Regions from separate parts of the Bradyrhizobium sp. 170 genome, predicted to be linked through region 4. Evidence: predicted binding sites of a transcription regulator. Region 4 holds the regulator's gene; each other region holds the start of a gene.
The links. Region 4 encodes LexA, which represses DNA repair genes until DNA is damaged. Its sites were predicted from a motif close to TGTTCNNNNTGTGTTCNG; they were not measured.

Region 1 (7,920 bases), 3.3 Mb from region 4:
CCACACTCCCGAAGACGTGGCATATTGGGAATCGGTGGTCGCCGAGTGCGACGCCAAGCTCGCGGGAGTCGGCAATGCCTAAAGGTCCACGCGGAGAGAAGCGCTCGGCCGACGCTATCGGCGCGGCTGTGACGTAGGTCTGATGATGAGCGAGCGCTACCTGCAGGCCGACTTCGCGATCAGGCGAACCAATTTCAATCTGTACAAATTGCCGGGCACGCCGCCGGACTTCGTCAAGGCGGACAATAACCCGATGCCGGCAAAAGGCGCGACGCCGAACATGCCGGCGCTGAAGGCGTTGCTGACGCGCGAATACCAGGGGTTTGAACTGCCGGCGAGCCTGCGATAGCGCGCGACGACCGGTCACGGTCTAGCTCTGCCGAAAACCCATGCGGAATGCGCCCCAGTGGCGGCCGCCGATGAAGATCGGTGACGACAGGTCCTTCATCAGCACGAAATTTCCGCCGCCCATGTCGCGACGATAGGTCTGCAGCAGGAACGGTTTTGTGTTCGCCGCCACCTTCTTCACCGCGCGGTCGTTGAACAGGCGGCGGTTGCGGCAATTAGCGTTGTTCCAGACGGGGTCGGGCCCCTGCGGCAGGCGGTAGTTCGGATTGTGGGTCGGCAGATAGCCGCCCTTGGCCCAGGCGACGCAGAACACGATGCGCGGATCGCTCTTCTGGATCGGATCCTGAATGGAAGGCAGGGCGCGGTCGGTGAAGGCGACATAGTCGGTCAGATATTGCTTCGGATCGGTACGTGCGATTTCGCGGTACTTCTCGTCCATCAACTGGTCGACCGTGATCTCGCCGCGGTCGATCGCGGCCTCGAACTCGGCCGAGATGCGCTTCGCGGTGTCGACGACGACGCGGATCAGCGGTGCATCCGAAGTCTCGACGCCGCTGCCGGCGATCTGCGCGATCAGGTCTTCGGACGTTTCGAGCAGCTTTGCCGCTCGGTCGTCCGCGTGCTTGAGATCGCGCGAGGAGAGGTCGACGCCCTTGGCGAGCTCGCTGAGCTCGGTGATAACGGTGTCGCAATGGCCGAGATTGGACGTCGCGGCCCTGGCGACGCCGTCGATCTCCTGACCTACGGACGCGATGCCCTGGTGAACGCGCGCGATGATGCCGCTGATCTGCTGTGCGCCTTCACCGGCGCTCTTGGCGCGGAGTGAGGCGTCGCTGCTCTCGCCGATCAGGCTGCCGATCTGGCCGTCGAGATCGCGCATGGTATCGGAAATCTGCTGCGTGGCCTGGCGAGTTCCCTCCGCCAGGCTCTTCACTTCGCTCGCGACCACGGCAAAGCCGCGGCCGGCGGTTCCGGCGCGCGCCGCCTCGATCGTGGCATTGAGCGCGAGCAGGTTAGTCTGCTTCGCAATCGCCTCGATCGAGCCGGAAACTTTTGCAACCTGCGAGAGGGCGGAGCCGACGGCGCTGAGCCGGGCCTCGATGCGGCCGACCGCTTCGACGAGTTCGGCGATGTGCTTGACGGCCGTATCCACCGCGCTGCGCGACTGAACGATCTCTACGACGGCTGCGGACGTGGTCGATTGCACCGCCTGCGATGCATTAGCGATGTCGCGGTTGGCCGAGACCATCGTCTGGGCCGTCTTCTGCAAGTGGTGGAACCGCTCCGACTGGTTCGCGACGCGGCTTGCGACCTCCTGGACGTTGCCGGCGATATCGGCAAGTTCCACGCCGAGCCCGCCGATGCGGTCGGCAAGCTGGTCAATGAGTCGTTCGGCCAGTGTCTGGTTGGATTGAGTGTCCAGGACTGCACGCTGCACAAAGGACATGTTCGAGCTTTCTCCAGTCAGAGCCGATGATCGGCCCACCGCGGCGATCGCATTCCAATTCCAGGTTTAGAACGCGATTCGCGCCTTGGGGTCTTGCCTGAGAGCGCACTAGAGCCGGTAGGCCGTGCGGAAGCCGCCCCAGTGGCGGCCTTTGACGCGGATCGGCACGTCGATCTCGCGCATCATCACCATGTTGCCGTTGCCCATGTCGCGGGCGTAGCTCTGGATCAGATAGGCGCGCTGGTTGCGCCCGGCGGCAAGGCCTGCCGCATCATTGAAGATGCGGCGGTTGCGGCTGTTGGCGGTATTCCAGGTGACGTCACCCGGCCGCTGCGGGTGCGAATAGATCTTGTTATGAACAGGCAGGTAGCCGTTGGTGTCGATCATAACGCAGAACGCCATCCGCTTGTCCTTGGCGAGGAACGCTTCCTGGAACGGCGGCAGCGCGCGGTCGGCCCAGTCCAGGATTTTGGTGCGGTACTGCACCGGGTTACTGCCCGGTATCTCGACATAGTTGGTGTCGAACACGGCTTCCATCGAGATGGCGCCGCTGTCGATACCGTTCTCGAAAATCTTCTTCAGCGCCGCGCCGGCTTCCATCGCGCGGGTGACCGCCTCGGTGTTGTCGTCTTGGATCGACCACAGCCTGTCTTCGATCTTCTCGATCAGCGCGGCGTTCGGCCGCTCGAACCGGGCGTGTGTGCCGGCCTTCGAGCGGTCGCCGATCCTGATCCGGCAAGGTCCGACATCCTGCAGCGTGGCATCGAAGCTTTGGCCCTGCGCCAGCTTTTCGGCTTCAGTCCCGCTGACCAGAATGCCATCCATCGAGATTTCGTAGACCGCAGCCGACATCACGCCGCGCGGGCCGGTGATCTCGATCTTGAGGCTGCAGGGCAGCTTTTGCTGCTTGCTGCGATCCTCGCGTGCGCCTTCCTTGTCCCCCTGGCGCAGCAGCACCGCACAGCGCGCCTTGAGTTTTTGCGCAAACTTGGTGACCGCCTGTCCGGCCCTGGCGACGCTTTCGCCATGGGCCTCGGCTTCCTTGGTCGCATGATCGATCTCGGTGGCGCTGTCGCCGACCGAGCCGATGAAGCTGGAGGCGGAAGCCGCGTTGTCGGCCATTTCGCCGGTCGTCGCGCTCTGCTCGGCAACCGCGCCGTTGACGTTCTCGAACACCGGGCGGATCGCTTCGATCGCCTGCGAGATGCGATGCACGGCGTCGACCGAGCCCGCGGCGTCGCGCTGCAGCGCCTCGATCTTCTTGGTGATCTCTTCAGTCGCGTTCTGGGTTTGCACCGCGAGCGCCTTCACCTCGGTAGCGACCACCGCGAAGCCGCGCCCGGCCTCGCCGGCGCGTGCGGCCTCGATGGTGGAATTGAGCGCCAGGAGCGTGGTCTGCCGTGCGATCTGCGCGATCAGGTTGACGACATTGCCGATCGCCGCCGAGGACTCCCTCAGGCGGTCGACATTGGCGCTGGCTTCGCGGGCGGCGTCGCTGGCCTGGTCGGCAAGCTTGCCGGCGTCGCGGACCTGGGAGCCGATGCCCTGCGCCGACTGGGTGAACTTGTCGGCGGCGTGCGAAAAGGTCGTCGCGGTGCCCTGTGCGGCGCTGGTTCGGTTCGTCAGGGCATCGGTGCGCTGGCGGATGGTCGACAGCGTCGCAGCCGTCGCCTCGGCACCGCCGGCGACCGAATTGGCCGCGCGCTCGAGCTGGCGGATCATCGTGCCAAGTTCGAGTTCCAGCAGTTCAAGGATTGCCCTGGCCGAATCGCCCTCGGTGCTGACGGCCTCAGCCGCGGCCGGGGCCTGCGGAACCTTGGCTTCAGCGGCAGGGGCAGCCGCTTCCAGCACCTGCTTTTTGAACAAACCGAACGCCATGGCATCTCTTAAAAGTTGAGGACCGGTGCGAAATCCTCTCATCCGAGCATGAAATCATGGTTAACAACTGCCTGATATTCCAGCTGGCGGGCGCTACTTTAGTAGCCGAATCGGCCGCAAATCTTTGATTTTGCCCGATTGCCGGCCTATAAGGCCGCGCTTTCACCCACATCTCCTCCGGACGAATCCAAGAGACCCCTGCATGGCCGGCCATTCCCAGTTCAAGAACATCATGCACCGCAAGGGCAAGCAGGATGCCCAGAAGTCGAAACTGTTCGGCAAGCTGGCGCGGGAAATCACGGTGGCGGCCAAGCTCGGAACCCCGGACCCGGCCATGAACCCGCGGCTGCGCGCGGCCGTGATCGCGGCGCGCCAGGAGAACATGCCGAAGGACAATATCGAGCGCGCCATCAAGAAGGCGACCGGCGGCGACAGCGAGAGCTACGACGAAATCCGCTACGAGGGCTATGGCCCCGGCGGCGTCGCCGTGATCGTCGAGGCGCTGACGGACAACCGCAATCGCGCCGCGTCCGACATCCGTTCCTTCTTCGCCAAGTCCGGCGGCAATCTCGGCGAAACCGGCTCGGTCGCCTTCATGTTCGATCGCACCGGCATCATCGAATATGACGCCAGCAAAGCCTCCGACGACGCCATGCTGGACGCAGCGATCGAAGCCGGCGCCGACGACGTGGTATCAAGCGAAAGCGGCCACGAGATCTACGCCTCGCAGGAAACCTTTCGCGAGGTTGCGAAGGCGCTGGAAGCGAAATTCGGCGAAGCCCGCAAGGCGGCGCTGACCTGGAAGCCGCAGAACACGATCGCGGTCGACGACGAGACCGGCGAGAAGCTGTTGAAGCTGATGGACCTGTTGAACGAGCACGACGACGTCCAGAACGTCTACGCCAATTTCGAGATTTCCGACGCGCTGGTCGCGAAGATGGGCGGGTAGTTGGTGATTGGTAATTGGTCGTCCCTGCCTAGTGCGCAATTGCGCACGGGCGCAGGGACCCATACCGCGTTGTCCTATCGATAAAAGCGAGATGACTGACGCCTTCCAGTACAATTGGGGCCGCGGCGTATGGGTCCCTGCTTTCGCAGGGACGACGACGGTTCGGTGATTGCGGCTTGCGAGCGCTGGGGGCCAGCCCCCGTATCCCGGGGATTTCCGTTCTCTTTATGTTTCGTTCACCCGGCTCTGGCGTTATCACTACGCCATGACACTCCCACCGATTCGCCAACCCGTCCGGATCATCGGCATCGACCCCGGCCTGCGCCGCACCGGCTGGGGCGTGATCGAGACCGAGGGCAACCGTCTCGTCTTCATCGGCTGCGGTTCGGTGGAGCCGCCGGACGATCTGCCGCTGGCCAGCCGCCTCCTGGCGATCCACGAGGGGCTCGCCACAGTCCTCGGCGATTTCAGGCCGGCGGAGGCCGCGGTGGAGCAGACTTTTGTGAACAAGGACGGCGTCGCGACGCTGAAGCTCGGCCAGGCGAGGGGCGTCGCCATGCTCGCGCCCGCGATGTTCGGCATTCCGGTTGCGGAGTACGCGCCCAATCAGGTCAAGAAGACCGTGGTCGGCGCGGGACATGCCGACAAGAACCAGATCGCGGTGATGCTGAAGATCCTGCTGCCGAAAGCCGAGCCGAAATCCACCGATGCCGCGGACGCGCTCGCAATCGCGATTACGCATGCCCATCACCGCCAGGGCGCAGCGCTGCGGCTGAAGGTGGCCAGCCTATGATCGGCAAACTGAAAGGCCTGATCGACTCCTACGGCGAGGACTACGTGATCCTCGACGTCGGCGGTGTCGGCTATCAGGTGCATTGCTCGACGCGCACGCTGCAGGCGCTGCCGTCGCCCGGCGAGGCGGCGGTGCTCTCTATCGAAACCTATGTCCGCGAGGACCAGATAAAACTGTTCGGTTTCCGCAGCGACCTCGAGCGCGAATGGTTTCGCCTGTTGCAGACCGTGCAGGGCGTCGGCGCCAAGGTCGCACTCGCGGTGCTCTCGACGCTGCCGCCGGCCGAACTCGCCAATGCCATCGCGCTGCGCGACAAGGCCGCGGTGTCGCGCACGCCGGGCGTCGGCCCGAAAGTTGCCGAACGCATCGTCAGCGAGCTGAAAGACAAGGCGCCGGCGTTCGCCAATGTCGATCCCGCCGTGGTGCACCTTGCCGGCGCGATCGACGATCAGCGCGCGCCGCGCCCGGTCACCGACGCGATCTCCGCGCTGGTCAATCTCGGCTACGGCCAGCCGCAGGCCGCCGCCGCCATCGCGGCCGCCTCGCGCAGCGCGGGTGAGAATGCGGAGACGGCGCAGCTTATTCGCTTGGGGCTGAAGGAGCTCGCGAAGTGAGCGACGCGACGGACAATGTGAGCGACGCGGTGGGGTTTACGCCGAAGACAGCGCTGGTGTTCCTGATCTTTCTCGCAGCCGGCCCGCCGCTCGGCTTCCTGTTGATATGGGTAACGGGAATGTTTTTCGGGTATGGTCAGCCTGCCGCTAGCTACAATCTCTCGGCCTATTTGCGGGTGTTCGGCTTTTTTTCGATCGCTGCCTATATTGCCGGCGGTGTGCAGGCGCTGTTCCTGGCTTTCGTGGCTATGATTGCTCAAGCGGCATCGCGAACCGGATTGGTACCCTTCCGCCCGGTCTTTCTTGGATCGCTGTTCGTGACCGTGGCATACGCCGTCTTCGTGATGGTAAAGAGCGCGAGTCCGCCGGCCTGGGAAAGGTTGTCGATATTCCTCGTCCTGCATGTCGGCAGCACGATATTTTGCTGGCTGGTCTGTAACAGTGTGCTGTGGCCGTTCCGCCGCCGCTCAGACCAGCAGGTCCGGGCATGAACGCATCGTTACCCCTGAGCGCCGTTCCGACGGTGTCGGCGACACAGCGCAGCGCCGGCGAGAAAGCCGAGACCGCACAACTGATCCCGCTGGGCTTGAAGGAATTGTCGAAATAGACTGGCGTCGGCCGGCCACCGACTGACAAAGGAATGCATTCTCCACCATGCTGAGCAACAACGACGAGGAACTGATCGCCGTCGCCACCGAAGCTATCAGCCAGCGCTATCGCAACAAGTGGCAGGAGGTGGGCGCCGCCATGCGCACCCGCGACGGCCGTATCGTCACCGGCGTGAATATCGACGCCTATATCGGCCGGATCGCGGTCTGCGCCGAAGCGATCGCCATCGGCCGTGCCATCACCGAAACCGGCGACCACGGTATCGAAACCATCGTCGCCGTGCGTCACCCCAAGCCCGGTGAGCCCGGCAAGATCGCGGTGGTCTCGCCCTGCGGCATCTGTCGCGAACTGATCCACGACTATGACGCCAACGCGCGGGTCATCGTCCCCGACAACGGCCGTGCGCCGAAAGTCGTGACCATCGGCGAACTCCTGCCCAACAAGTACAAGCGGGGCAGTGAGTGAACCCGCCCTCCCGCATCGTCACGCCCAAGCAACGTTCCGATGATGTCGGTGACACCGCGCGGCTTGTTCGCTTGGGGCTGAAGGAACTGGCGAAGTGACTATGACGACACTTTTTGTCGGCAAAGATGGATCGCTCTCGGCGGCGTGGCGCTTCGCATCCATCGTTGCGATCTTTCTGCTCGTTTGGCCGCCCATTTTCGGCATCGTAGGCTGGTGGATGAAGTTTGATTTCGGCCCGCCGCTTCTTGCCTGGATAGTAACAATAGTGATCTATTCCTATGCCTTCTTCGCGGCACCCGCGCTTCTTGCAGGCATTGTCCACGCTGTTGCTGCCATCGGCTTCCGCCACAACTCGATATTGGTGCCCCTGGCGGCCGCGGCGGGTGCAACAATCCTGAACTTGGCGCTGATCGACATGATTGCAATGGGATCGGCGCGCGACCTGATCAATGTGCCGATGGAGAGCTTCCTCATTTTTCTTATCCCGTCGCTTATCGCATCGGTCATCTGCTGGCGCCTGACGCGCCGGTTTGCGAGGGTGGCATGAATCCTCCCCCCCGCATCGTTACCCCCGAGCGCCGTTCCGACGATGTCGGCGACACCGCGCTGCGTCCGCAATTGCTGTCCGAGTTCGTCGGGCAGGCGCAGGCGCGCAAGAATCTCTCGATCTTCATCGAGGCCGCGCGCAAGCGGGGCGAGGCGCTGGATCACGTGCTGTTCGTCGGTCCTCCCGGCCTCGGCAAGACCACGCTGGCGCAGATCGTCGCCCGCGAACTCGGCGTCGGCTTTCGCGCCACTTCCGGTCCCGTCATTGCAA
Region 2 (7,920 bases), 1.8 Mb from region 4:
CGTCGTTGACGGCATCGACATGGGATTCGTCGGGGCGCTTGAGGTCGCCCTTCAGCTGCAGGTTATACGGCGGATCTGCGAACACCAGATCGACGGAACCAGCCGGAAGCTTCGACATCTCGGCGACGCAATCGCCGACGACGATGCGAGCGCTGGACTCGGACTCAAATTTAGTGCGGGGCGCCCTTGCAGACGCCCCGCGACGCGACTCTACCATGACTCAATTACTCTGACTCAGGCGACGCTGTCGGCGACGCGGGACTAAACAACCGACTGGCGATACATTGACCCGGCAAAGTAAAAATCGACTTAACCAAGAATGCTGCGGGCAAAGATTGCGAAAAGAGATGGCCGAGAGAAATACCAGCAGAGATTGCGGCGGCTTGCGCACTAGGCAATTTTTGCCGGGCGGGTTATTGATTAATGGAATGGAAATTTTACGTGATTGCAGCGTTGGGTATTCGAGCAGACAGCCGGGGATGAGGAAATACCGCCATGCGCTACGATGATTTCCGCCGCAGCGACGACATCGAGGACCGTCGCGACGACGGCGGCGGTGGAATGGGTGGCGGTGGCGGCGGCTTTGGCCTGCCGATGGGCGGTGGCGGGCTTGGCATAGGCACCATCATCGTGCTCGGCCTGGTCGGTTACGCCTTCGGCATCGATCCGCGCATCCTGATCGGCGGCGCCGAAATCCTGACCGGCGGCAACCAGGCGCCGACCTACCAGACCGATCGCAGGTCCGGACCGGCCAAGACCGGTGCGCCGAAGGATGAAGTCGGCAGCATGATCGCTGGCATTCTTGGCGAGATCGATGACCGCTGGAGCGAGATCTTCCAGTCCAGCGGACAGAATTATACCGGACCGCGCATCGTGCTGTTTCGCAACGCCACCAATGGTGGCCGCTGCGGCATGGCGCAGTCGGCGATGGGACCGTTCTACTGCCCGCCGGACAAGCAGATCTTCCTCGACACCAGTTTCTTCCGCGAAGTCGAAACGCGCTTTCGCGGCTGTTCGGGCAATGCCTGCAAATTCACGACGGCCTATATCATCGCGCATGAAGCGGGACATCACATCCAGAACCTGCTCGGCATCCTGCCGCGCGTGCAGCGGCTCCAGCAGCAGGCCGGCAGCAAGGCGGAAGCCAACGCGCTACAGGTCAAGGTCGAGCTGCAGGCGGACTGCCTGTCCGGCGTCTGGGTCAACCGCGAGGAAAAGAAGCGTCCAGGCTTCATCGAAGCCGGCGACATCGACGCGGCATTGAAGACGGCAACCGCGATCGGCGACGACACGCTGCAGCGGCAGTCGACGGGCAGGGTGGTGCCGGACAGCTTCACCCACGGCTCCGCGGCGCAGCGCAAGCAATGGTTCATGACCGGCTATCAGCAGGGCACGGTGCAGGCCTGCAATACGTTTGCTCAGGGTGCGTTGTGACGGTCTCGTGCCCCGGATGCTGCGCAGCACCGAAAGCGCGTTCACGCGCGTCTTCGACGCGCTATGGTGATGCGCTGCTGATCCGGGGCCCATGTTGCGCGACGCTTCTTTGAGTATAGGTCCCGGCTCTGCGGAGCAGCGTATAGGACGCTGCACCGCGTCCGGGACACGAGGGATCCAGTGAAATGTCCTCCATCGATGAATCAAAAGAATTCGTGCCGCTCAACATCGCGGTGCTGACGGTCTCGGACACCCGCTCGCTGGCCGATGACAAATCCGGCGCCACTCTGGCGGAGCGACTGACCGCGGCCGGTCATCTTCTTGCCGCGCGCGAGATCATCGTCGACGACGTCGATGCGATCCGCGTCATCATCAAGCGATGGATCGCCGACGCAGGTGTCGATGCGATCATCACCACCGGCGGCACCGGCTTCACCGGCCGCGATGTGACGCCGGAGGCGGTCGAGCCGCTGTTCGAGAAGCGGATGGATGGCTTTTCCATCGCCTTCCACATGCTGAGCCATGCCAAGATCGGCACCTCGACGGTGCAGAGCCGCGCCACCGCCGGTGTTGCGGGGGCGACTTTCATCTTCTGCCTGCCGGGATCGCCGGGCGCCTGCCGCGATGCGTGGGACGGCATCCTCGCTGCCCAGCTCGATTACCGCACGCGTCCCTGCAATTTCGTCGAGATCATGCCGCGGCTCGACGAACACCTGCGACGGCCTAAAGCCCAGGGCGCTTCGGCCTGACGAAGATTCAGCGTGGCCTAACCAGCCACGACCAGATCGCATGCCACATGTTGCGATACCATTCTTCGCGCAACCCATGTGCACGCTTGATGTAAAAATCCAGGAGGTCCGGCGTGACGCGCCGCGGGGTATCGCGACGCCCCGGCTTCACAGTTCGAGTTCCCAGGTTTCGCCGATCAGGTCTTGGCCGAAACTGCGGTGCGGCTCGGTGGCGACCAGCTTGAACCCGGCCTCCTGATAGATCCTGCGCGCGGCAACCAGAATGCTCTGGGTCCACAGCGTGATCCTGCGATAGCCGCAGGCCTTCGCGAATGCGATGCATTCGCCGACCAGCCGCTGGCCCAACCCCTGTCCGCGCCCGGCCGGGTCGACCAGCAGCAGGCGCAGCTTCGCTACGTCATCTGTATGGCGCACCAGAAATATCGAGCCGACCTGCGCTCCATTGATATCGGCGATCCAGCAACGCTCGCGTGACGCATCGAATGAGGCGAGGAACTTTGCCGCGATTTCCGCGACGAGGCCCTCGAACGAGGAATCGAAACCGTATTCGCGGGCGTAAAACGCGCCGTGGCTCTGCACCACCCACCCCATGTCGCCGGGACGCGGCTCGCGCAGCACCGCAGGCGAAGGCAGGCCGCCGGATTCACCGAGCAGCCGTTCGATCACGGCCATCGCCCCGATCAAGCGCGCTTTGCCGTCGTGCGGCAACGTCGCCAGCATCGCTGCAACTTCGTCCTGCATGCTGCGCTCGAGTTTTGCGAATGTCTGACGGCCCTTGGCGGTCAATGCGAGCCGGTATTGCCGGCGATCGGACGGCAGCGGTTCGCGGGTGATCAATCCGGCTTCATCGAAATTCTGCACGATGCGGCTGAGGTAGCCGGCATCAAGGCCCAGTTCGGCTCCGATCTCCTTTGCCGAGAGATCTTCGCGGTGGGCGAGTTCGTACAGCACCCGCGCCTCGCTCAGCGAGAAGGGGCTTTTCAGGAGCTGCTGGTCCAGCACGCCGAGCTTGCGGGTGTAGAAGCGGTTGAAGGCGCGAACCGCAGCGACTTCTTGTTCGGAATCCAGTTGGGACATGGCATCACCTCAATGATTGCCATTGTCAAATATATAGTTGCTTTTGGCAAGTATATATTGACAGCAGGCATCCTGCGAGACGCGCGAGGCCCGTTCTACTTTGCATGGGGTTGTTTTCGATATTTTGTGTTTGGGCCCGGCGATGTACCGCCCTAGGCGACGACCATGATCCGGCTGCGCAACTGGGTGCGTGAGGCGCGGCCGAGCTGGCGCAACAGCCGCGACTCGGAACGGCGCGAATCCGGCCGGTAGCCGCCAAGCCGCTCATAATGGTCGCGCGCGATCAGAAGTCCCTGTTCCGCCGACGGCCCGGCAATCATGCGGGCGACGAATTTGAAGCCGTCGCGCAGCCGCGTGTCGGCATAGGGCGAGCGGGCATAGCGAAACACCCCCGCGCGCGGTCGGTCGCTGCTCGATACATTCTGGATGAATTGCGCGGTCTCGTCGATCCAGCCGCTGTCGAGCACCGCGCCGGCATGCAGGAACATCAGCCATGGCGAGCGCGCCGCCCGCGCGCCAGCGGCCAGCGCCGCGGCGTGTGTTCCTTCAAACGCCAGAAAGCGGCAGCCGGCCACGTCGGCCACCCGTTCGATCACGCCGTTGCCAGCCCTGTCGACCAGCAACACCTCGCGGATGACGCCGGCTGCGGCTCCCGGCACCAGCGCCGCCAATGTTGCGACGGCGGGCTGTTCTATTCCTTCGGTCGGGATGATCACGCTCAGCATGAATGAGGCTTCGGTGGCTCACACGGGGAAAAACGCTGCACTGTTATCATCTTGTCATAATCAAAGCAGCCGTTTGCGTGCAGTTTTTTGCGGCACCTGGCGCCAATGCCTTTTCCGACGTTTGCGCTTCGTTGTGAATTGTTCTTGTTGATGTTCTTGATTTGTTCTTTCTACGTGCTATGTTCGCTTCATGAGCCGAGCATCCTCTCATGCCCTCAAGCACCCGCCGGTCACGGCGCCCTCCGAACCGGCGGGTGCGACACCTTTTCCGGAGCTTACGGTCGCGATCGAAAGCCAGCGGCGGCGTGGCCGCGGCGCGCAGTCCAACGCCAGCGGCCGGTTCGAGGCCGAGGCGCGGGTCGCCTTCGACGATGGCTGGCAGAGCCTGGACGAACTGCCGCCGTTCAAGACGACGGTATCGCTCGATACCTCGCGCAAGGTCATCACCCGCAACGACTCGCCCGACATCGGCTTCGACCGTTCGATCAATCCCTATCGCGGCTGTGAGCATGGCTGCGTCTACTGCTTCGCGCGGCCGACCCACGCCTTTCTCGGTCTGTCGCCCGGGCTCGATTTCGAATCCAAGTTGCTGGCCAAGCCGGACGCGCCCGAACTGCTCGAGAAGGAACTGGCCGCCTCGGGTTACGAGCCGCGCATGATCGCGATCGGCACCAACACCGATCCCTATCAGCCGATCGAGCGCGAATACAAAATCATGCGCGGCATTCTCGAAGTGCTTGATAGGGCCGGCCATCCCGTCGGCATCGTCACCAAGTCGGCGCTGGTGACGCGCGACATCGATATTCTGCAGCGGATGGCGAAGCGCAATTTGGCCAAGGTCGCCATTTCCGTGACCACGCTCGATCCCAAGCTGGCACGCACCATGGAGCCGCGCGCTTCGACACCGTCGAAGCGGCTGGAGGCGCTCCGGCAATTGTCGGAGGCCGGCATTCCCGCGACCGTCATGGTCGCGCCGGTGATTCCCGCGCTGAACGATTCCGAGATCGAACGTATTCTCGATGCCGCAGCCCATGCCGGCGTCAAGGAAGCAAGCTACGTGCTGCTGCGGCTGCCGCTGGAAGTGCGCGACCTGTTTCGCGAATGGCTGATGGCGAACTATCCCGACCGTTACCGTCACGTCTTCACCCTGATCCGCGACATGCGCGGCGGCCGCGATTACGACTCGCAGTGGGGAACGCGGATGAAGGGCACCGGCCCGATGGCGTGGATGATCGGGCGGCGGTTCGAGATCGCCTGCGAAAAGCTCGGCCTCAACAAGCGCCGCTTGAAATTGACGACCGATCATTTCGTCAAGCCGAAGGGAAGCGGACAGCAACTGAGTTTGTTTTAGGCCGTTGATGTCATTGCGAGCGAAGCGAAGCAATCCATCTTTCCGTGCACGAGGTGACAATGGATTGCTTCGCTTCGCTATGACGAAGGAGTAAGTCGCATGAGTGGAAAATCATCACCGCCAACCCCCCGGTTCACGGTCATCACGCTCGGCGTAACCGACATGCGCGCCAGTATCGCGTTTTACGAAGCGCTCGGCTTTGCCCGAAAAATGCAGGCAACCGGCGAGGCGGTCGCTTTCTTCGACACTGGCGGCACGCTGATCGCGCTATTCCCGTGGGATCAACTCGCCCGCGACGTCACGCTGCCGGATGAGCCGCGGCCGAAAACCTTTCGCGGAACGACACTCGCCTGGAATTGCAGCTCCGTCGAGGAGGTCGACACCGTGCTGGATTTCGCAATTGCCTGCGGCGCGTCGCTATTGAAGCCCGCGCACCAGACCGACTACGGCGGTTACTCCGGCTATTTCGGCGATCCCGACAACCATCCCTGGGAAGTCGTGGTCGCGCCCGGCATCGAGGTTGGCAACGACCGGCGGGTTCATCTGCCGGAATAGAACCCTTGATAGTGGGGCGGTGCCACTTCTATCTGCTGGTGAATTGCCGTATTCAGGCGTGATGGACCAGAAGCCCGCGCCGGTATCGGAAAAGCAGCCGCTCGTCATCTTGACGACGCCGCGCCTGATTCTGCGCGCTGCGGTCGAAGAGGATATATCTACTCTGCAGAACCTGATCCTTGGCGACAGCGATGTGATGCGCTTTGCATTTTCCGGAGCGCCGATGGCAAGGGACGCTGCCGAAGATTTCATCCGGAGATCATTCACCTTCGGCGAAAGCCTCACGGGGATGGCGGTCCTGACTGAAAAGCCCACGGGCGAAGTCATCGGCTTCGCAGGCTTGTCTCCATGCCAAGCGCTGGAGGCCGACGATTTTGAGATCGGATTTGTCCTGGCACGCCGGGTATGGGGCAAGGGGGTCGCAACCGAAATCGGCGAGGCGCAGCTCGTCTTCGGGTTCGAGCAACTCAAATGCGGCAGGTTGCTCGGGCTGGTCGATCCGCGAAATGGGCCGTCCATTCACGCGCTCGAGAAGCTCGGAATGCGCTATCTGGAGGCGATTGCGGACCCCAAGCGCGGAAGCCGGAGCGTTTATGTGATTGAGGCTGGGGAGTGGCGACGGCGGCGCGCTGAATAACGGGAATTGCGCCGGATTCCCGGTTGCGCCCGGGCGCGCACTTCCGCACGATCCCGGCATGATTCGGGACAAGTCCGCCAAGAAAAACGCCAAAAAAACCGATAAGAAGGCCGGCATGGAACAAGCCGAGCCGCTCAAGGGCGTCATCGCGGTCGCGCCGCCGAGCTTTCGCCGCGAGCGGGCGCTGATCAAGCGCGGCGTCTGGCCGGTGGCCGGCTGCGACGAGGCCGGGCGCGGTCCGCTGGCGGGTCCGGTGGTGGCGGCCGCCGTCGTGCTCGATCCCAAGCGAATCCCCAAGGGTATCGACGATTCCAAGCGGCTGACGGCCGAGCGCCGCGAGGAATTGTTCGAGGAGATCTGCGCGACGTCGTCGTTTGCGGTCGCCTTTGCCTCGCCGGCGCGGATCGATCGCGACAATATCCTGCGCGCCTCGCTCTGGGCGCTGGCGCGGGCCGTGCGTGCGCTGCCGGAGATGCCGCAACATGCGTTTGTCGACGGCCGCGACAAGATCGACGTGCCCTGCGACTGCGATGCAGTAATCGGCGGCGACGGCATTGTCATGTCGATTGCAGCCGCCTCGATCATCGCCAAGGTGACGCGCGACCGCCTGATGAGCGCATTGGCGCTGGATTGCCCGGGCTACGGCTTCGAAAACCACAAGGGCTACGCCGTGCCGGAACATCGCGAGGCGCTGGACCGGTTAGGCCCGAGCATCCACCACCGCCGGTTTTTCGCGCCGGTGATCGCCGCGCGGCTGAAACATTACCCCGAGACGGCCCAAGAGACGGTCGAACCCGATCTCTTTACCGTGGACGGAGAGATTACTTCCGAGATTTCAGTCACGATCTGAGGCCGGTTGCCTCGGCGGCTCCTGCGCTCTATCAAACGTCCCTGGGGACAGGGCTGCCCGGCCCGGCATTCGGACGTTTCATGCGCTTCACCTCGCTCGTTGTCGAACTGATCCGCGCCCGGCCGCGCCTGGTGGTCTGGATCGTGGTGCTGGCCCAGGCCGGGCTTTGGCTGATCCTGCCGACGCTGCTCTACCGCAGCCCGCCCGGCGACCTTGCGACCGCGCTGGCCTTCGGACGGGAATACCAGGTCGGAACCTGGCTCGGTCCGCCGCTGGCGTTCTGGCTCGCTGACATTGCTTTCCGAGCTGCCGGCAACAACATGTTCGGCGTCTATCTGCTGGCGCAGGCCTGCGCCGTCGTCACCTTCTGGATCTATTATCAACTGGCCCGCGCGATCGTCGGCGGGCAGCAGGCGGTGCTCGCGGTACTGCTCTCGCTGACGGTGGTGGCGTTCAGCTCGCCCGGTGTCGAGTTCGGCCCGCTGGTGCTGGCGCGCCCGCTATGGGCGCTGCTGTTGCTGCATTCCTGGCAATTGATCGGC
Region 3 (7,920 bases), 820 kb from region 4:
CATTGCGTGCGCTCACGCTCGTTCGGCGCCGGAAGCGCCGCGACGTGGCAGACCCGCGGATTGAGCCTTTGGGTGATGCGCTTGATGACGCCGCCCTTGCCGGCGGAATCGCGCCCCTCGAAAATCACCACCACCTTGAGCTTGTGGTGCTGCACCCAGGTCTGCAATTTTACCAGTTCACCCTGCAGACGGAACAATTCCTTGAAGTAGACGCGCCGATCGATCGTCTCCTGTGCCGTATGGTCGGCAAATTCATTGGTCAGCGCATCGAGGCGATCGTCGTCGATTTCTAGTTCCAGTTCCTCATCGAAACTATCCAGCATTTCCGCCTGAATGCGGTCCTGGATCGGCGTCGTGCCATTCAGGGGTAGTTTGGTCATGGCGGGCTCCGGCTGCAGCGCGTTGGTTCGCGTGGACATCGATGCCCTGCCGTAATCATCGGTCAGGGTACCCTGCGGAAAGCAGAAGGCTGGAGTTTGGTTCCGGCGTCCGTCGGGGCTGCCGATGGCGTCAGAACAGGATCGAGAACAGCACGTAGAGACTTGCCGAGAGGCAGATCGCGGCCGGCAGCGTCAGCATCCACGCCATCAGGAGGTTGCGAATGTCGCCATCTGCTGGCCCGAGCCGTTGGCCGCCTCGTGCCGGCGACGCCGGATGACAGCACATGGGTGGTGGAGAGGTGAAGCGATGCCGCTTGAACCAGTTTGTTAGTTCAGGGTTGATCGTCCGCTACAAAAATTTAATTGCGCTGTCGGGCGCCGGCCCCCTCCATCCGTCCTTGGCACAGAAGGGCCGCGCGCGTGCGGCCGAATATCAGATAGAGGAAGGCCGCACCGATGAAGGTCACGCAGCATCTCTGGTTTGAGAAGGACATGGAGGCCGCGATCGGCTTCTACACCTCGCTCGTCCGTGGCTCATCGGTCGACTGGGTTTCGTCCCTGCCTGCCGAGAGCCCGAGTGGTCCCGCGGGCAGCGTCAAGATCGCAGCCTTCAGCCTGGGCGACCAGCGCTACATGGCGATCGAGGCTGGCCCCCTCGACCCGTTCAACCACAGCTTTTCGATCATGGTCGAATGCGACACGCAGGCCGAGATCGACCGCTTGTGGGATGCCTTGAAGGAGGGCGGCTGGATCGAGCAATGCGGCTGGCTGCAGGATCGATGGGGCCTCTCCTGGCAGATCGCACCCAGGCGGCTCGGTGAATTGATAAATGATCCCGACCGCGACAAGGCCAGGCGCGTCGCGGAGGCCATGCTGAAGATGGTCAAGTTCGATATTGCAGAACTGGAGGCCGCGGCGAGGGGTTAGAAGCCCGCGTTATTTGCCGCTGGGATGGATTTGTTCGGCTGGCGGATAGAACGCCGGGCGGGACGCGCGCTGCGGCGCCACAAGGCGAGAGGAAGAACGCCACAAGGCAAGAGGAAGAGTGGGTCGCGCGCTGCACGGCGCCGGGGCTGAAGGGGTACCGCGCAGCGCGTCGACCGTATGGGAGCGCCATGGCGTGACCAGACGTCCCACATTCCCTTGAGAATGCGATTGTGTAATCCATCAATTAATGGTTGCAGATGGGATTGTCAATTTTTCCCGTGATATTTCACCAGATATTGCGGCTGCCGGGTTGGCAGGATTTAGGCCGCATGTGCCGATTTTCGTAGCATGTCGGCGGCGATTTTGAGATCTTGAACGAAACGCCGGAATTCCCGTGCCTTGGCATCGGCATCGGGCAATCGCAACAGATAGGATGGGTGCACCGTCACCAGCGCCCTTGTGCCGTCGTCGAGATCGATCGGGTGGCCGCGGTTCTTGTTGATCGGCGTGATTTTCCCGAACACGCTTTGCGCCGCGGTGGCGCCCATTGCCACCACCAGATCGGGTTTGATCGCGGCCAGTTCCCGTTCGTACCACTGCCGGCAGGCCTTGATTTCCGGCGTGTTCGGCTTCTGGTGCAGGCGGATTTTTCCGCGCGGCACGAATTTGAAATGCTTCACCGCATTGGTGACGTAAACTTTGCGGCGATCGATCCCGGCTTCTTCCAGCGCGCGGTCGAGCATTTGGCCCGCAGGCCCGACGAATGGTTTGCCGGCGAGATCTTCCTTGTCGCCCGGCTGCTCGCCGACCAGCATGATCCGCGCTGTTTGCTGACCCTCGCCGAACACGGTCTGGGTGGCGTCTTTCCAGAGCGGGCAGGCGCGGCAGTCGGCGGCTTCTTCACGCAGCGTTTCGATATCGTCAGCCTGTTTGCGGACCATTTCGTTTGCCTCAGGCGGTTCCAGCCGCTTCTGCGGCTTGTGCGGTTCGGTTGCCGCGTTCGCGATCATCGCGCTTGCGGTGCGCCCGGCGTCTTCGATCAGGGGTTTAATCATCGAGGCCTCCGGCAGGTTCCGCCAGTATTTCCGGGGCATTTCCTTACGCATGGCCTGCACTTTCAGTCGCGCCGGATTGAAAATGCTGGTGTGATAACGCCGCCAGGTTTCCTCCAGCCGATCCGCCGTCGGGGCCTCGCTTTTGGCTACGCCCGGCGTGATCGAGACGGCATGGCCGTCCCAATGCGCGCAGACATCGGGCGTGAGGATCGACCAGGGCATGTCGGCGAAACGCCGCGCGAAGAACGGCGCGGCCAGTTCGACGATGTGGTGCTCCGGCTCGAACCAGGCGACGAAGTGCGATTTTTGCTCGCGGCCGACTTCGCGGAAGCGGACAAAGGCATGCATTTTGTGCTCGTCGCGGCGTACGGCCTTCGCCATCGCAGCGACCTGCGCCACGTCGGGATCGGTCGCGATATCAAGCAGATCGTGATGAGTTCGCAACCGCCACAGCAGGCGATAGAGCAGGGCGAACCGCTCGGGGTTGCGGTGCAGGACCGCGATGTCAGCCAGTTCAACGAATTTGGCAGGGACGTTGAACGTGCCGTCTGGTGGCGCAAGTGGCGGCGCCGACGGCTCGAACAGTTCGGGCGCATCATCAGCCACGCGCCAGCTCACGTCGGAGGGTTTTACATTATTCAGCGCCAGCGCGCGGGCGGTTTTGCGCCAGCCGTCGAAATCGGTTTCGCCGTCGAGGGTGATGTGGTGCATTTTCTCCTCCCCGTCATTGCGAGCGAAGCGAAGCAATCCATTTCTCCACTTGTTGAGGCATGGATTGCTTCGTCGCTTCGCTCCCTTGCGCAAACGCTTCGCGTTTGTCGCAGGCAATGACGGCCGTGGTCGGCTGTGGTCAAAACCCAAATTCCAATTGCGCCGCCTTTGGCTTGAACCGCTCCTTCAGCCCTGCGCCATCCAGCAGATGCAACAAGGGCCCGTGATCGCTGAGCACGATGAACGGCAGCGCCTTCTGGAGGATGCCGCGTACGAGGTTGGAATCCGCCAGGGTTTCCAGCTTACGTTGCACGGCCATCGTTGAATCCCTTTGATTCCATTCATGAATTACCAAAGCGTCGATCTCGATTGACTCTGCCAGTCCGGTTAGCTTTATATTAGAACATATCATGAACAAATGAGCCAGCCGCGGGTTCACTAGGAAAAAGCGGTAAAGGCCAAAATTCCCAGAGGAGCGGGGCATGAGCACCGCACACACAAGCACGCTTGCGAATTTGCGAGGGCGCATCGAGCGGATCGAGACGCATGGCGATGCGCATGATCTCAACAAGGTCGCGCTCGGCCATGCGGCAGCGGATGCGACGCTGCAGGGCGGTCTTGCGATCGCAGTGGTGCATGAAGTGTTCGCCGAGGGCCATCAGAGCGCGGCGGCAACCGGCTTCATCGCAGGGCTCGCGGGAAGGGTATCGCCACGCCGGCCGCTGGTCTGGGTGCGGCAGGATTTTTCGGAAATCGAATCCGGTGCGCTGTCGATGAGCGGGCTTTGCGAACTGGGTCTCGATCCGCGGCTGCTCGTGACGGTGCGCGCCCCGGACACCGACGCCGCGTTGCGGACCGCCGCCGACGCGCTGGCCTGCGATGCGCTCGGCGCCGTCGTGCTGGAAGTCTGGGGGCAGGCCCGCCAGCTCGATCTCGTCGCCAGCCGCAAACTTACATTGGCCGCGGCAGCCTCCGGCGTCACCGCATTGCTGCTGCGGATGGCCGCGGAGCCGCGGCCTTCGACCGCGGAGACAAGATGGATAGTGCGCGCGGCGCATTCGCCGCCGGCGTCACACTGGGGTGCGTGGGGCGCGCCCGTCTTCGACGCGCAACTGGTTCGTAACCGTCATGGCCCGGTCGGCCGCTGGATCATGGAATGGAAATGTGATGAGTGCCTTTTCAGCGAACCGTCGGCGTATCCTCAGCCTGTGGCTGCCACGCCTGCCCATCGACCGCATCAAACGCAAGCTTACGCAGGACAGCGTCGCGCTGGGTGATGCCCCCAGCGTCGTCGTCGCCAAGCAGCACAACGCCATCCTGATTCATGCCCTCGACGAGGCCGCCGTACATGCCGGCCTCTCGATCGGCCTGCCGCTCGCCAATGCCCGCGCGATCTGCCCCGAACTGACGGTGTTCGACGCCGACGAGGTCGCCGACCGCAAGACGCTCGATGACATCGCCGACTGGTGCGACCGCTTCACCCCGTTGGTGGCGCTCGATCCGCCGCATGGGCTCTATCTCGACATCACCGGCTGCGCCCATCTGTTCGGCGGCGAGCGCGCGCTGCTGCAGATCGTGAGCGGTGCATTGAGCCGACGCGGCTTTGCCGTCAGCGCCGCGATCGCGAGCACCGCGATCTGCGCCCGGACGCTGACGCGCCAGACTTCCGGAAAGATCGTTGCCGATGGCGAGGAGGCCGCGGCCGTCAGCCCGCTGCCGGTCTCCGCGCTCGGCGCCGGTGATGCCATCACCGGCGGCCTGCGCCGCGCCGGCCTGAAGACCATCGGCGACGTTGCCGCGCGCGGACGTCACGAGATCACGGCGCGGTTCGGCGCTCATTTCACGACCTTGCTCGAGCAGGCGCTGGGCGAGGGCGATGCCCCGATCAGCCCTCGAAAACCGCTGCCGGATTACATCGTCGAGAAGCGCTTTCCCGAACCGGTCGCTACCGACACCGTGATCGTGATGAACCTGTCCGCGCTCGCGGCCATGCTGGTCACGGCGATGGACAAGCAGGGCAAGGGCGCGCGGCGGCTGGACGCAAGCTTTTTCCGCACCGACGGCGCGGTGCGCACCATCTCGGTCGATACCGGCCGCCCCGTGACGAAGGCAGAGGTGATCGACCGCCTGTTTCGCGAGCGGCTCGATGCGCTCAACGATCCCCTCGATCCCGGCTTCGGCTTCGATCTCATCCGCCTGTCCGCCAGCCGCACCGAAATCGTGGTGCAGCAGCAGCGCGACCTCGACGCCAACGTGCATGACAACGACGAACTGGCCGCGCTGATCGACCGCATCGCCGCGCGCATCGGGGGCAAGCGTGTTGTCGTGCATCTGCCGCAGGATACTCACATTCCTGAAAGCGCCGTGCTGGCCGTAACGGCGCAGCATCATCTGGCAGCCGCCGCACAGGCGGCATGGCCAGAGCGCATCGAAAGCGAACCGCCGCTACGGCCGCTGCGGCTGTTCGACAGGCCGGAGCCGATCAAGGTGCCGTTCGCAACCGTGCCCGACGGCCCGCCGCATCAGTTCACCTGGCGCCACGTCACGCACGCGGTGGTGCGGGTGGAGGGGCCCGAACGCATCGCCATGGAATGGTGGAAGCAGAACGGCGATGGGCCGACGCGGGATTATTTTCGCATCGAGGACGAAGCGGGCTTGCGCTTCTGGATCTTTCGCGACGGGCTCTATGAAAGCGAATTGGCGGATGAGCAAGGCGAGCCCACATCGGTCAGATGGTTCGTGCACGGGCTGTTCGCATGAAAACTCCCGTCAGCAATTATGCCGAGATCGGCATCACCACCAATTTCTCGTTCCTGCGCGGCGGCTCCGATCCACGCGCCTATGTGCATCAGGCGAGCGAACTCGGCATTCCCGCGATCGGGATTGCCGACCATAACACGCTGGCCGGCGTGGTGCGCGCTTACAAGGAACTCGATAATCCCGAGGTCAAGCACAAGCCAAAGCTTCTGATCGGCACGCGCCTCGTCTTCATCGACGGCACGCCCGATATTCTGGTCTATCCGCGCGACCGCGCCGCCTATGGCCGGTTGTGCCAGTTACTTACCCGCGGCAAGCGCGGCGACGACATCACGCGGATCGAAAAGGGCGAGTGTCATCTGCGGTTCGATGACCTGCTGGAATTCGCCGAGGGGCAGCTTCTGGTGCTGGCATTGCCGCATCGTTTCGACGCGGTGAGCGCGCAGGAAATTCTGCAGCGTCTGAAGGGTGGCCGCGCCGATGGCGTCTGGCTTGCCGCAAGCCTGCTCTATCGCGGCGACGACAAACGCCGGCTGGCGCGGCTGCATCGGCTGGCGCTTGCGGCAAAAGTGCCGCTGCTGGCGACCAACGAGGTGCTGTACCACCATCCCGCCCGCCGTCGGCTGCAGGACGTGCTCACCTGTATCAGAGAGAAGACCACCATCGACGCGATCGGCAGGCGGCTCGAGGCCAATGCCGAGCGTTACCTGAAGCCTCCCTACGAAATGGCGCGGCTGTTCCGCGATATTCCCGAGGCCATCGTGGAAACCATGCGCTTTGCCGGCCGCATCAGCTTCTCGCTCGACCAGCTCAAATACCAGTATCCGGACGAGCCGGTGCCGCCGGGCAAGACCGCGCAGCAGCATCTCGAAGATCTCACCTGGGCCGGGGTCGACAAATATTTCGGCGGGGTGATCTCTGACACGCTGCGCGCCACCTTGCGGAAAGAACTCGCACTGATCGCCGAACTGAAATACGCGCATTATTTCCTGACCGTGCACGACATCGTTCATTACGCGCGCAGCCAGAACATCCTGTGCCAGGGAAGGGGATCGGCGGCCAACTCCGCGGTCTGCTACGTGCTCGGCATCACCTCGGTCGACCCGACCAAGGTCGATCTGCTGTTCGAACGCTTCATCTCCAAGGAGCGGCTGGAGCCGCCCGACATCGACGTCGATTTCGAACATTCGCGGCGCGAGGAGGTGATGCAATATGTCTACCGCCGCTACGGCCGCCACCGCGCCGCCATCATCGCCACCGTCATCCATTATCGTCCCCGCAGCGCGATCCGCGACGTCGGCAAGGCGTTGGGGCTGACGGAGGATGTTACCGCGGCGCTCGCCGATACGGTGTGGGGAAGCTGGGGCAAGGGCCTCAACGAGATGCAGGTCCGGCAGGCCGGGCTGGACCCTCAAAATGCGATGGTCGAGCTCGCGGTCGAACTTGCGACCGAGTTGATCGAATTCCCCCGTCATCTGTCGCAGCATGTCGGCGGCTATGTGCTGACGCAGGACCGGCTCGACACCTATGTGCCGATCGGCAATGCCGCGATGGATGACCGCACCTTCATCGAATGGGACAAGGACGACGTCGACGCGCTCAGCATGATGAAGGTCGACGTGCTGGCCTTGGGCATGCTGACCTGTATCCGCAAATGTTTTGATCTCATCGCCGACCACAAGGGCGAGCGCTGGGAACTCGCCACCGTCGAGCAGGACGACGAAAACGTCTACGACATGCTGTGCCGCGGTGAATCGCTCGGTGTGTTCCAGGTCGAGAGCCGCGCCCAGATGAACATGCTGCCGCGCTTAAAACCGCGCACCTTCTACGATCTCGTTATTGAAGTCGCGATCGTACGCCCCGGGCCGATCCAGGGCGACATGGTGCATCCGTACTTGCGGCGGCGAAACGGCGTCGAGAAGCAAAACTATCCGTCACCGTCGCCCGAACACGGACCTCCCGACGAACTGTACAAGGTGCTGCACAAGACACTCGGCGTGCCGCTGTTCCAGGAGCAGGCGATGCGGATCGCGATCGAAGCCGCAAAGTTTACGCCCGAGGAAGCCAACGGCCTGCGCCGCGCGATGGCG
Region 4 (7,920 bases):
CGGTATAGCGGTCCTCGAATTGCTGCCGCGTCGTGCCTGCCGGGAGGCCCTGTTCAGGCCAGTTGAAGTTCTTCATCGGATAGACACCGGCGGTGACGTCGCGGTCGATCAGCAAGAGGCGGCACACCGATTGCGGCGTGAAGGTGATGTCGGAATCGATCCAGAACAGGTGCGTCAGCGTTTCGTCGGACAGGAACTTGAGCAGCATCTTGTTGCGCGAACGGGTGATCAGGCTCTCCGAATGCATGTGCAGGATGCATTGCAGCCCGAACCGGTTGCAGTGATGGGTGAGCTCGAAGATGCTGGTGACGTAGTGCATGCTGACCGCCGAGATGTAGCACGGCGTCGCGAACATCACCTTCATCGATTTCAAGGCTTCGTCGGGTAACATTTTCCGTCGCTTGTTGGCTTGCGGGTCGGTCTATTTCGGCTGCTGGGTGTCGGCCGGCCTCTCCGTCGGCGTGGGCTTGATCGCGGGCGCGGACTTTGCAGCTGCTGGCTTGGTTCCGTTTGCAGGCGGCTGTTTTTGCGCAACCGGCGACCCGGGCGGTTCGGGTGCGGCAGGCCCGCTCGGTCCGATCGACACCGAGATGCCGAACAGTCGCCATTGCCCGTGCACCGGCGCGAACGCCAGTTCGAAATTGACCTGGGTCGGCACCGAGGGAAAGAAGCCCGCCATACGCATCAACCCGTTGGCCTCGATCTGCGGCAGCAAATTGAGCTGCGGATCGATCACCGCGACACCCGACAGATCGAGATTGTCGTTGCGCTGCTTGGCGAATATTTCGGCCAGCCGCGCCGCCGTATTGGTCTGGAAGCCGGGCGCGCCGAGGTCGCGCAGGACGGTGTAATTGCCGGTTTTGTTGGCCTGATCGAGCGCCAGCAGCGTCGAGCGGATCAGGATCATCACGCCGTTGCGATCGATCTGCGCGGGCTTCGGCGCTTGCTCGGGCGCCTGCTGCGCATGACCGCCGGACGTGCTTGCCGCCATCACAGCCGCAAGCATCAGAACCCGCCAGCGAACTACCACTGGAGTCCGATCGCGCTGCGCACGCCGACCACATTTCGCTCCATGCCAATGCCCGCACCGGCGTTGATGACAACCGCATAGTTCTTGTTGTCATACAGCAGCGCCGTCGCTCCCACGCCGAAGGCGTTGCTGCCCTGGAAGTTGCCGTAGCTTGCCGAAATGCCAAACCGGCGCCCCGCCTGCAGGGCCGGCGACGCACCGACGGCGAGCGCCAGCGCGGTGCCGGTACGCGCCTCGAGCCGGTTGTCGGTGACCTGAGATTGCAGCGAGGTTACCTGCGACTGCAGCGAGGTGAGGCTTTGAGGGTTGAAGGTGGTGGTCGCCAGATTGCCGTTGGCGTCGCTGGTGACGAACGAGGTCGGACCGGATTGTGCGGCAAGGCTCGTCGCCGAGGCGATGCCGGACATTTTATAGGTGCTCGTCGCCGTGCCAATTGCGACCTGGTTCGCCGCTGTTGTGGTCGCGCCGCTGCCGATCGCGGTCGAATTGGCGAATGTCGCCGTGGCGCCGGTGCCAAGGGCGGCCGAATTCGTTCCGGTCGCCACCGTGCCGTCGCCGAACGCGGCGCCACCATTGGAAGCCAACGCCCCGGCGCCGACAGCGATCGAACCGGTGGCGGTCGCGCCGTTGCCTATCGCAATCGAATTAACGCCGGTGGCGGCGGCCGTGTTGCCGACGGCGACCGCGCCGGTCGCGGTTGCCCGCGCACTGGCGCCCACCGCCGTGGCACCGGTGGCGCTGGCGACGCTGGCCTGGCCGATCGCGGTGGTGGCCGCGCCGGTGGCGTTGCTGCCTTCGCCGAAGGCGCTGGCGGTGGCACCGTTGGCGATGCTGCCCCGGCCGGTCGCGGTCGCGCTGACGCCATTCGCTTTGCTGAGTTGGCCGATCGCCGTCGCGTTGGTGCCGTTGGCGAAGGCACTCGTACCGGTCGCCGTCGCGTTCGCGCCAATTGCCGAACTAAAGGCCCCCGTCGTGGTGGCGAAGGCCCCGGTCGCGGTGCTGGAGCCGCCGGTCGCGGTGGCGAAATCGCCGGTCGCGGTAGTGCCCGCGCCCGTTGCCGTCGCGAAGTTACCGCCGGCGGTGCTGAACACCCCCGTCGCGGTGGCTTGAGCGCCGTTGGCGGTGCTGGCGTAGCCGGTCGCGGTCGTTTGAGAGCCGTTGGCATAGCTGCTCACGCCGGTCGCGGAAGCTTGATCGCCGTTGGCAAAGCTGCCCATGCCGGTCGCGGTCGCGGTGACACCGTTCGCAACACTGCCAGTGCCGGTCGCGGTGGCCAGGGCGCCGTTGGCCAGACTGGCCATGCCCGTTGCCGTGGCAGAAGCTCCGTTCGCCTGGCTGAAGTAACCGGTCGCCGTGGCGCTGCTCCCGTTCGCGTTGCTATTTGTGCCTGTCGCGGTCGCATCGACGCCGTTCGCGATGCTGAGCGTGCCCGTCGCGGTCGCCTGCGCACCGTTCGCGAAGCTGACCGCGCCCGTCGCGGTCGCATCGGCGCCGTTCGCGATGCTGAGCGCGCCCGTCGCGGTCGCGTTGCTGCCGTTCGCTGTGGCCACAGAGCCATACGCCGTTGCGAAGAAGCCCGTCGCATTCGCTCCCGACCCCACTGCGGTGGAGAAGGCACCTGTCGCCGCGGTGACGGTACAGCCCGCGCCGGTAATGTTGCCGCCGGTACCGGAAAAGCATTGAGCGAAGGCCGGCGAGACGCCGACCGCCGTCATCATCCCGGCCGCCGCCGCGAGGCTGCGCAAGGTCCCGCCGCAGAGCATGCTGCTCGCCAGCAGGCTCGCCCGGCGATCGGATGGAAGAATTACACCGGAAGCGCGCGGGGACGCAGAACCCGTTGCCGTAGCTATCGCCCCCGTCATCGTCCGCTCCGGCTTCGCGCGAAACCAGCTCGGGTGAGCCAGCCTGTGGCTGGCCAAAACTTTGGGCGCCCACACCTCAATCTCAGGGAACCCTACCCCAATCACAGATGCGAACAAATCGCTGACGCGGATTGAGACGATTCCCGCCTGACCTCGGGTGAGATTGCAGAATAATGTTGCTGTTCAGCAACATATCCCGGTGAGTTCAGGATAAAATTCAGACAGCGGATGAATTCCGAAACTGCGGTATCGGGCGCAAGCCTTCCGCGCCGCATTTTTGCCTCCGCTCGCGCTCTCCGATATGAAGGCGCGCGCGATCTCGTCGCCGGGCCGAACAGCTGAACAGACGCGCTTGCACCCGAGGAGAAGTGCCCGTGGCCTTGATGCCTGTCGCCGATGCACTTGCTGCGATCCTCAGCCGCGCCGAACCGTTGCCCGAGGAAATGATCGCGCTCGATGATGCCTTTCATCGTGTGCTGGCGCGCGACGTCGCGGCACGGCGGACGCAACCGCCGCAGGCGATGTCGGCGATGGACGGCTATGCGGTGCGCGCGGCGGATGCCGCCGATATCTCGGCACGGCTGAAGGTGATCGGCGAGGTCGCGGCCGGCCGCCCGTTCGAGCGCAAGGTAGGCCGAGGCGAAGCGGTGCGGATCTTCACCGGCGGCGTGATCCCTGATGGCGCCGACGCCGTCATCATCCAGGAAGACACCGGCGTCGACGGTGACCATATCAACATCACGGAAGCCGCCGTTTCCGGCCGACATATCCGGCCTGCCGGCGTCGATTTCCGCGAGGGTGACGTGCTGCTCACGCGCGGACGCCACCTCACCGACCGCGACCTGTCGCTCGCCGCCGGCATGAACTATCCGGAGCTTGCGGTGCACCGCCGCCCGAAGGTCGCGGTGCTTGCGACCGGTGACGAGCTGGTGATGCCGGGGTCGACCCCGGGCCCGGGCCAGATCGTCTACTCCAACGGCTACGGAATCCGTGCGCTGGCGCGCGCCGAGGACGCCGAGGTCGTCGATCTCGGAATCGCCGCCGACACGGTCGCCGCCACCGCGCAAGGCATCCGCCGTGCGCGCGAGCTTGAAGCAGATATCCTGATCACCATGGGCGGCGCCTCGGTCGGCGACCATGACCTCGTCAAGCGGTCGCTGGAGGCCGAGGGGACGACCATGGCGTTCTGGCGGATCGCGATGCGGCCGGGCAAGCCGATGATGCATGGCAGGCTGGGTGCGATGCGGGTGATCGGCCTGCCCGGCAATCCCGTCTCCTCCTATGTCTGCGGCTTCCTGTTTCTGGTGCCGTTGATTCGTGCATTATCGGGCCGCGACACCGTCCATCATCGGCGCGAAAGCGCCCTGCTGGGCCGCGATCTCGCTGCCAACGACCAGCGCGAAGACTATCTTCGGGCACGCCTCGAAGAGCGCGAAGACGGCACGCTGATCGCGGTGCCGGTGAACCACCAGGACTCATCGCTATTAGGGAATCTCGCTGCGGCACGGGCACTTGTGATACGTCCGCCGTTCGCGCCGGCTGCCGCGAAGGGTTCGCGGTGCGAGCTGCTCCGGCTGCCGGAATGACGCCTGAACTGCGCCTTTGAGGGTGTCTTCAGCCGAAGCCGCAATGCGTTCACCTGAAATTAAGTGGTTGCGGAACACATATCGAACATATAGTGTCCGTTCATGATTTGTTTCGACTGCTAGTGTCTATGGTTGGGAGTTTTGGGGACTCCCGCAATGGACCCTGGAGATTCGGGACCGAAAGACTGTACCAACCGGGGGAATGCTCGCGATGCTTACGCGCAAACAGTATGAACTTCTGCGTTTCATCAATGAACGGCTGAAGGAAGCCGGCGTACCGCCCTCCTTCGACGAGATGAAGGATGCGCTCGACCTGCGCTCGAAATCCGGAATTCACCGCCTCATTACGGCGCTGGAGGAGCGCGGCTTCATCCGCCGCCTGCCCAACCGCGCCCGCGCCATCGAAGTCATCAAGCTGCCGGAGCTGGCTGCCGCCGCTAACGGCCGCCGCGGCTTCACGCCGAGCGTCATCGAAGGCACGCTCGGCAAACGCTCCGTAAGCGCGCCGGCCAGCGAGGACGACGGCAATCGCCCGGTTGCCGTGCCCGTGATGGGCCGGATCGCCGCCGGTACGCCGATCGAGGCGCTGCAGACCCGCAGCCACACCATCAGCGTGCCGCCTGACATGCTCGGCTCCGGCGAGCATTACGCGCTCGAAGTGCGCGGCGATTCCATGGTGGACGCCGGCATTCTCGACGGCGACATGGCGCTGATCCAGCGCAACGAGACCGCCGACACCGGCGACATCGTGGTGGCGCTGATCGACGAGGAGGAAGCCACGCTAAAACGCTTCCGCCGCCGCGGCGCCTCGATCGCGCTGGAGCCCGCCAATGCCGCCTACGAAGTCCGCATCCTGCCGCCGAACCGGGTCCGGATTCAGGGCAAGCTGATCGGGCTGTACCGCAAATATTGACCTGCTGGATGCGGACGTGACTGCGACGGCAATCCCGCCCCGGCCTTTCGGCCGGGGTTTTTTGCTGCATGCCTGGAACAAAACTGCGTTAGCGCGTTTGTGATTTTGACGCAGTGCGCTAGCCGCAGAATTGCCCAGAAACAAGAAAAGGCTCTGCGCCAAGTCCGCTCTGAATATGTCCACTCTGATAGAGGCCTGTGCCTCCTTCTTGCAGACACGGGTCAGCTATCTCAAACGAGGGAGCCATCCGATGTGTGACTATAGCCTGCACGCTGTGGCGACGCGGCCTGCCAAGGTCGGCGAGACGCTGATCACCACGACATTCCGCGGTACATCGACCCGCGGCTTTGCGTCGGAACGCGAGCCTTCAGTGGCGGTCTGCATGCTTCCCGGCACCGAACTGGCGTTCGCCGAGGACGTCAAATACGACAACCGGTGGATCTGGACGCGAACCACCGACTGGCGGGTCGGCAAGTTCAACCAGATCGAACCCGAAGTGACCGATCGCCACCATGACGCGATCGAATTTCCGGACGGAAGCCATGTGCTGGTGACGCAGCTTTGCGAAGGCCAGCGCGCGACCGTACTGCAATTGCCGGTGACCGAGGGCGAACGTGCGGCAAAGGTGACGGAAGCGCCACCGGCCGAATCCATCGTGACCGGATAAACGACGCGCATGTGATCCGCCGGTTCAGGCCGGCGGATCATGGTGATATGGTTTTTTGAGAAACTAGGCGCCGAGGGGCAGTCGGTGGTCAACAAAGTCACATGGCAAAGAGCCGGACGCGTCACGGAGCCCGGACGGTACATGTTCCGGTACGGCTGGCTCACCATCACGGCCGAAGATCTCGCGATCTGGCGGCAATTCCCCGAGGCGTCGTTCACGCTGGTCAACCTGCCGTCGACCCCCGACGCGCCGGAGGAATTCCACCTCGGCGCATTCGAAATACCGGCCAGTCCCTCAAGCCCCCCGCTCGACGAGCACTGAAGTTCGTCTGGAGCCCTGGGGCTCCAGATTTTTGATTCGACGCGTTTTCTTGACGCGAACCGGTCTCCACCCCGGATCAAGTCCGGGGCAGGCTTTCGCTGGAAAACGCTCTATTCCTCCGCCTGAAGATCGGCCTCGGCCGGCGTGGCGTCGACCGCGCGCGGCGGCACGACGCGCGGCGCCAGAACGGCTGCGTCTGCTTCGCTCTCGTCCGCGATGGCCGGCGACCACGGGCGGTCGATCCCTCTGGGTTTGGCCGCCTCGACGACAAATCCGTCACGGCCTCGCCGCAGCGCCATCGCGCCCTGCCGCCGCAGCCGGTCGGCATCGATGACGGAAGCCGCGCAGGAAGCGGGCGCCTGCCGCAGCGTCACAATCAGCGCGGCGCGCTCGCAATCGTCCGAGAGTGCCTCGGGCCTGAGCGCCTGCGCGATCAGGGTGCCGCCGGCGGATTGCATCACGCAGCCAAAATCGTCGCATGAGACGCCTGATGTGAGCGACGCGTCAGCCGCCGTTCGGGCGTCCGCATCCGCCGCCAGCCACTCCTTCAGCAGGAAAGAATCCCGGGAGCCCTTTGCCGCATGCATCAGATGCAGCCGGCCGTCCTGCCCACGGACGCCGACATTGCGGCCATCGGCGGAAATCAGGATATCTGGCTGCGGCACCCTCGCCGCCCAGAGCGCCGCAACCACGACCAGTACGGCGCCCGACCAGCGCAGCGGCGTGCGCAACAGGCCGAGCAGGATGATGCCGAGGCTGGCCGCAATCAGCGGGCCGATGCCGAACGCCGGCACGCGGCCGACCGCGCCGGGCAAAGCCGCGACCCATTGCGTCACCGCGATCATCCAGTCGATGCCGACACCCATGATCGCCCAGAACAGGCGATCGAACCCGAACGGCATCGCGACGAGTCCGAGCAGGCCCGCCGGCATCACCAGCGCTGACACCACCGGCATCGCCGCGAGATTGGCGAGCACGCCGTAAGGCGTCACCCGGTGGAAGTGAAAGGCCGCGTACGGCATGGTCGCGAGCCCCGCCACCAATGAGGCCAGCAACAGCATCGTGATCTCGCGGCCACCCCACAGCGCCACGCGGGCGGTCGCGGTATGGTCCGGCGTCGCGAACAAACGCGGCATGCCGATCTGCACCAGGGCAACGAGGCCAAGCGTCGCCGCAAACGACATCTGAAAACTCGGATGCACCAGCGCCTCCGGCGCGACTGTCAGCACGATCAGGGCCGCGACCGCGAGCGTGCGAAACGTAATCGCCCGGCGATCGACCATGACCGCGATCAGCACCACGGCCGTCATGAAGAACGAGCGCTGCGTCGCGACCTCGGCGCCCGACAGCAACAGATAGAACGCGGCGGCGACCAGGGCTGCCGCAGCCGCCCATTTCTTGATGGCGTAGCCAACCGTGAGAACCGGAAACAGCGCCAGCAGCGCCCGCACCGCAAAGAACACGACGCCCGCGACGACGGCCATGTGATAGCCCGAGATTGAAAGGACATGGCCGAGACCGGAGATGAACATCGCGTCGTT

Region 1: the regulator LexA is predicted to act here: its motif matches at 4,840-4,857, upstream of ruvC (crossover junction endodeoxyribonuclease RuvC).
Region 2: the regulator LexA is predicted to act here: its motif matches at 4,137-4,154, upstream of IVB05_RS11715 (PA0069 family radical SAM protein).
Region 3: the regulator LexA is predicted to act here: its motif matches at 3,473-3,490, upstream of IVB05_RS15965 (DNA repair protein).

The regions. Positions count from the first base shown of each region.
Region 1 covers NZ_CP064703.1:976,786-984,705, forward strand. Annotated here, with positions in the region: gene IVB05_RS04590 (hypothetical protein) at 1-82, shown strand, start outside; gene IVB05_RS04595 (hypothetical protein) at 146-349, shown strand; gene IVB05_RS04600 (methyl-accepting chemotaxis protein) at 371-1,795, opposite strand; gene IVB05_RS04605 (methyl-accepting chemotaxis protein) at 1,904-3,673, opposite strand; gene IVB05_RS04610 (YebC/PmpR family DNA-binding transcriptional regulator) at 3,876-4,622, shown strand; gene ruvC (crossover junction endodeoxyribonuclease RuvC) at 4,888-5,415, shown strand; gene ruvA (Holliday junction branch migration protein RuvA) at 5,412-6,029, shown strand; gene IVB05_RS04625 (hypothetical protein) at 6,026-6,520, shown strand; partial or broken gene IVB05_RS43700 (Holliday junction branch migration protein RuvA) at 6,553-6,636, shown strand; gene IVB05_RS04630 (cytidine deaminase) at 6,684-7,103, shown strand; gene IVB05_RS04635 (hypothetical protein) at 7,204-7,650, shown strand; gene ruvB (Holliday junction branch migration DNA helicase RuvB) at 7,647-7,920, shown strand, end outside.
Region 2 covers NZ_CP064703.1:2,505,900-2,513,819, forward strand. Annotated here, with positions in the region: gene IVB05_RS11690 (site-specific DNA-methyltransferase) at 1-217, opposite strand, end outside; gene IVB05_RS11695 (neutral zinc metallopeptidase) at 496-1,434, shown strand; gene moaB (molybdenum cofactor biosynthesis protein B) at 1,620-2,183, shown strand; gene IVB05_RS11705 (helix-turn-helix domain-containing GNAT family N-acetyltransferase) at 2,331-3,260, opposite strand; gene IVB05_RS11710 (glycosyl transferase) at 3,413-3,985, opposite strand; gene IVB05_RS11715 (PA0069 family radical SAM protein) at 4,176-5,336, shown strand; gene IVB05_RS11720 (VOC family protein) at 5,436-5,891, shown strand; gene IVB05_RS11725 (GNAT family N-acetyltransferase) at 5,857-6,528, shown strand; gene IVB05_RS11730 (ribonuclease HII) at 6,644-7,378, shown strand; gene IVB05_RS11735 (glycosyltransferase family 39 protein) at 7,459-7,920, shown strand, end outside.
Region 3 covers NZ_CP064703.1:3,449,917-3,457,836, forward strand. Annotated here, with positions in the region: gene ppk2 (polyphosphate kinase 2) at 1-380, opposite strand, end outside; partial or broken gene IVB05_RS15945 (inorganic phosphate transporter) at 511-679, opposite strand; gene IVB05_RS15950 (VOC family protein) at 837-1,307, shown strand; gene IVB05_RS15955 (UdgX family uracil-DNA binding protein) at 1,628-3,073, opposite strand; gene IVB05_RS15960 (hypothetical protein) at 3,213-3,392, opposite strand; gene IVB05_RS15965 (DNA repair protein) at 3,556-4,350, shown strand; gene IVB05_RS15970 (DNA polymerase Y family protein) at 4,241-5,833, shown strand; gene IVB05_RS15975 (error-prone DNA polymerase) at 5,830-7,920, shown strand, end outside.
Region 4 covers NZ_CP064703.1:4,265,658-4,273,577, reverse strand. Annotated here, with positions in the region: gene IVB05_RS19745 (hypothetical protein) at 1-391, opposite strand, end outside; gene IVB05_RS19740 (hypothetical protein) at 422-1,006, opposite strand; gene IVB05_RS19735 (hypothetical protein) at 1,024-2,793, opposite strand; gene glp (gephyrin-like molybdotransferase Glp) at 3,267-4,478, shown strand; gene lexA (transcriptional repressor LexA) at 4,690-5,391, shown strand; gene IVB05_RS19720 (hypothetical protein) at 5,642-6,058, shown strand; gene IVB05_RS19715 (hypothetical protein) at 6,098-6,379, shown strand; gene IVB05_RS19710 (ComEC/Rec2 family competence protein) at 6,490-7,920, opposite strand, start outside.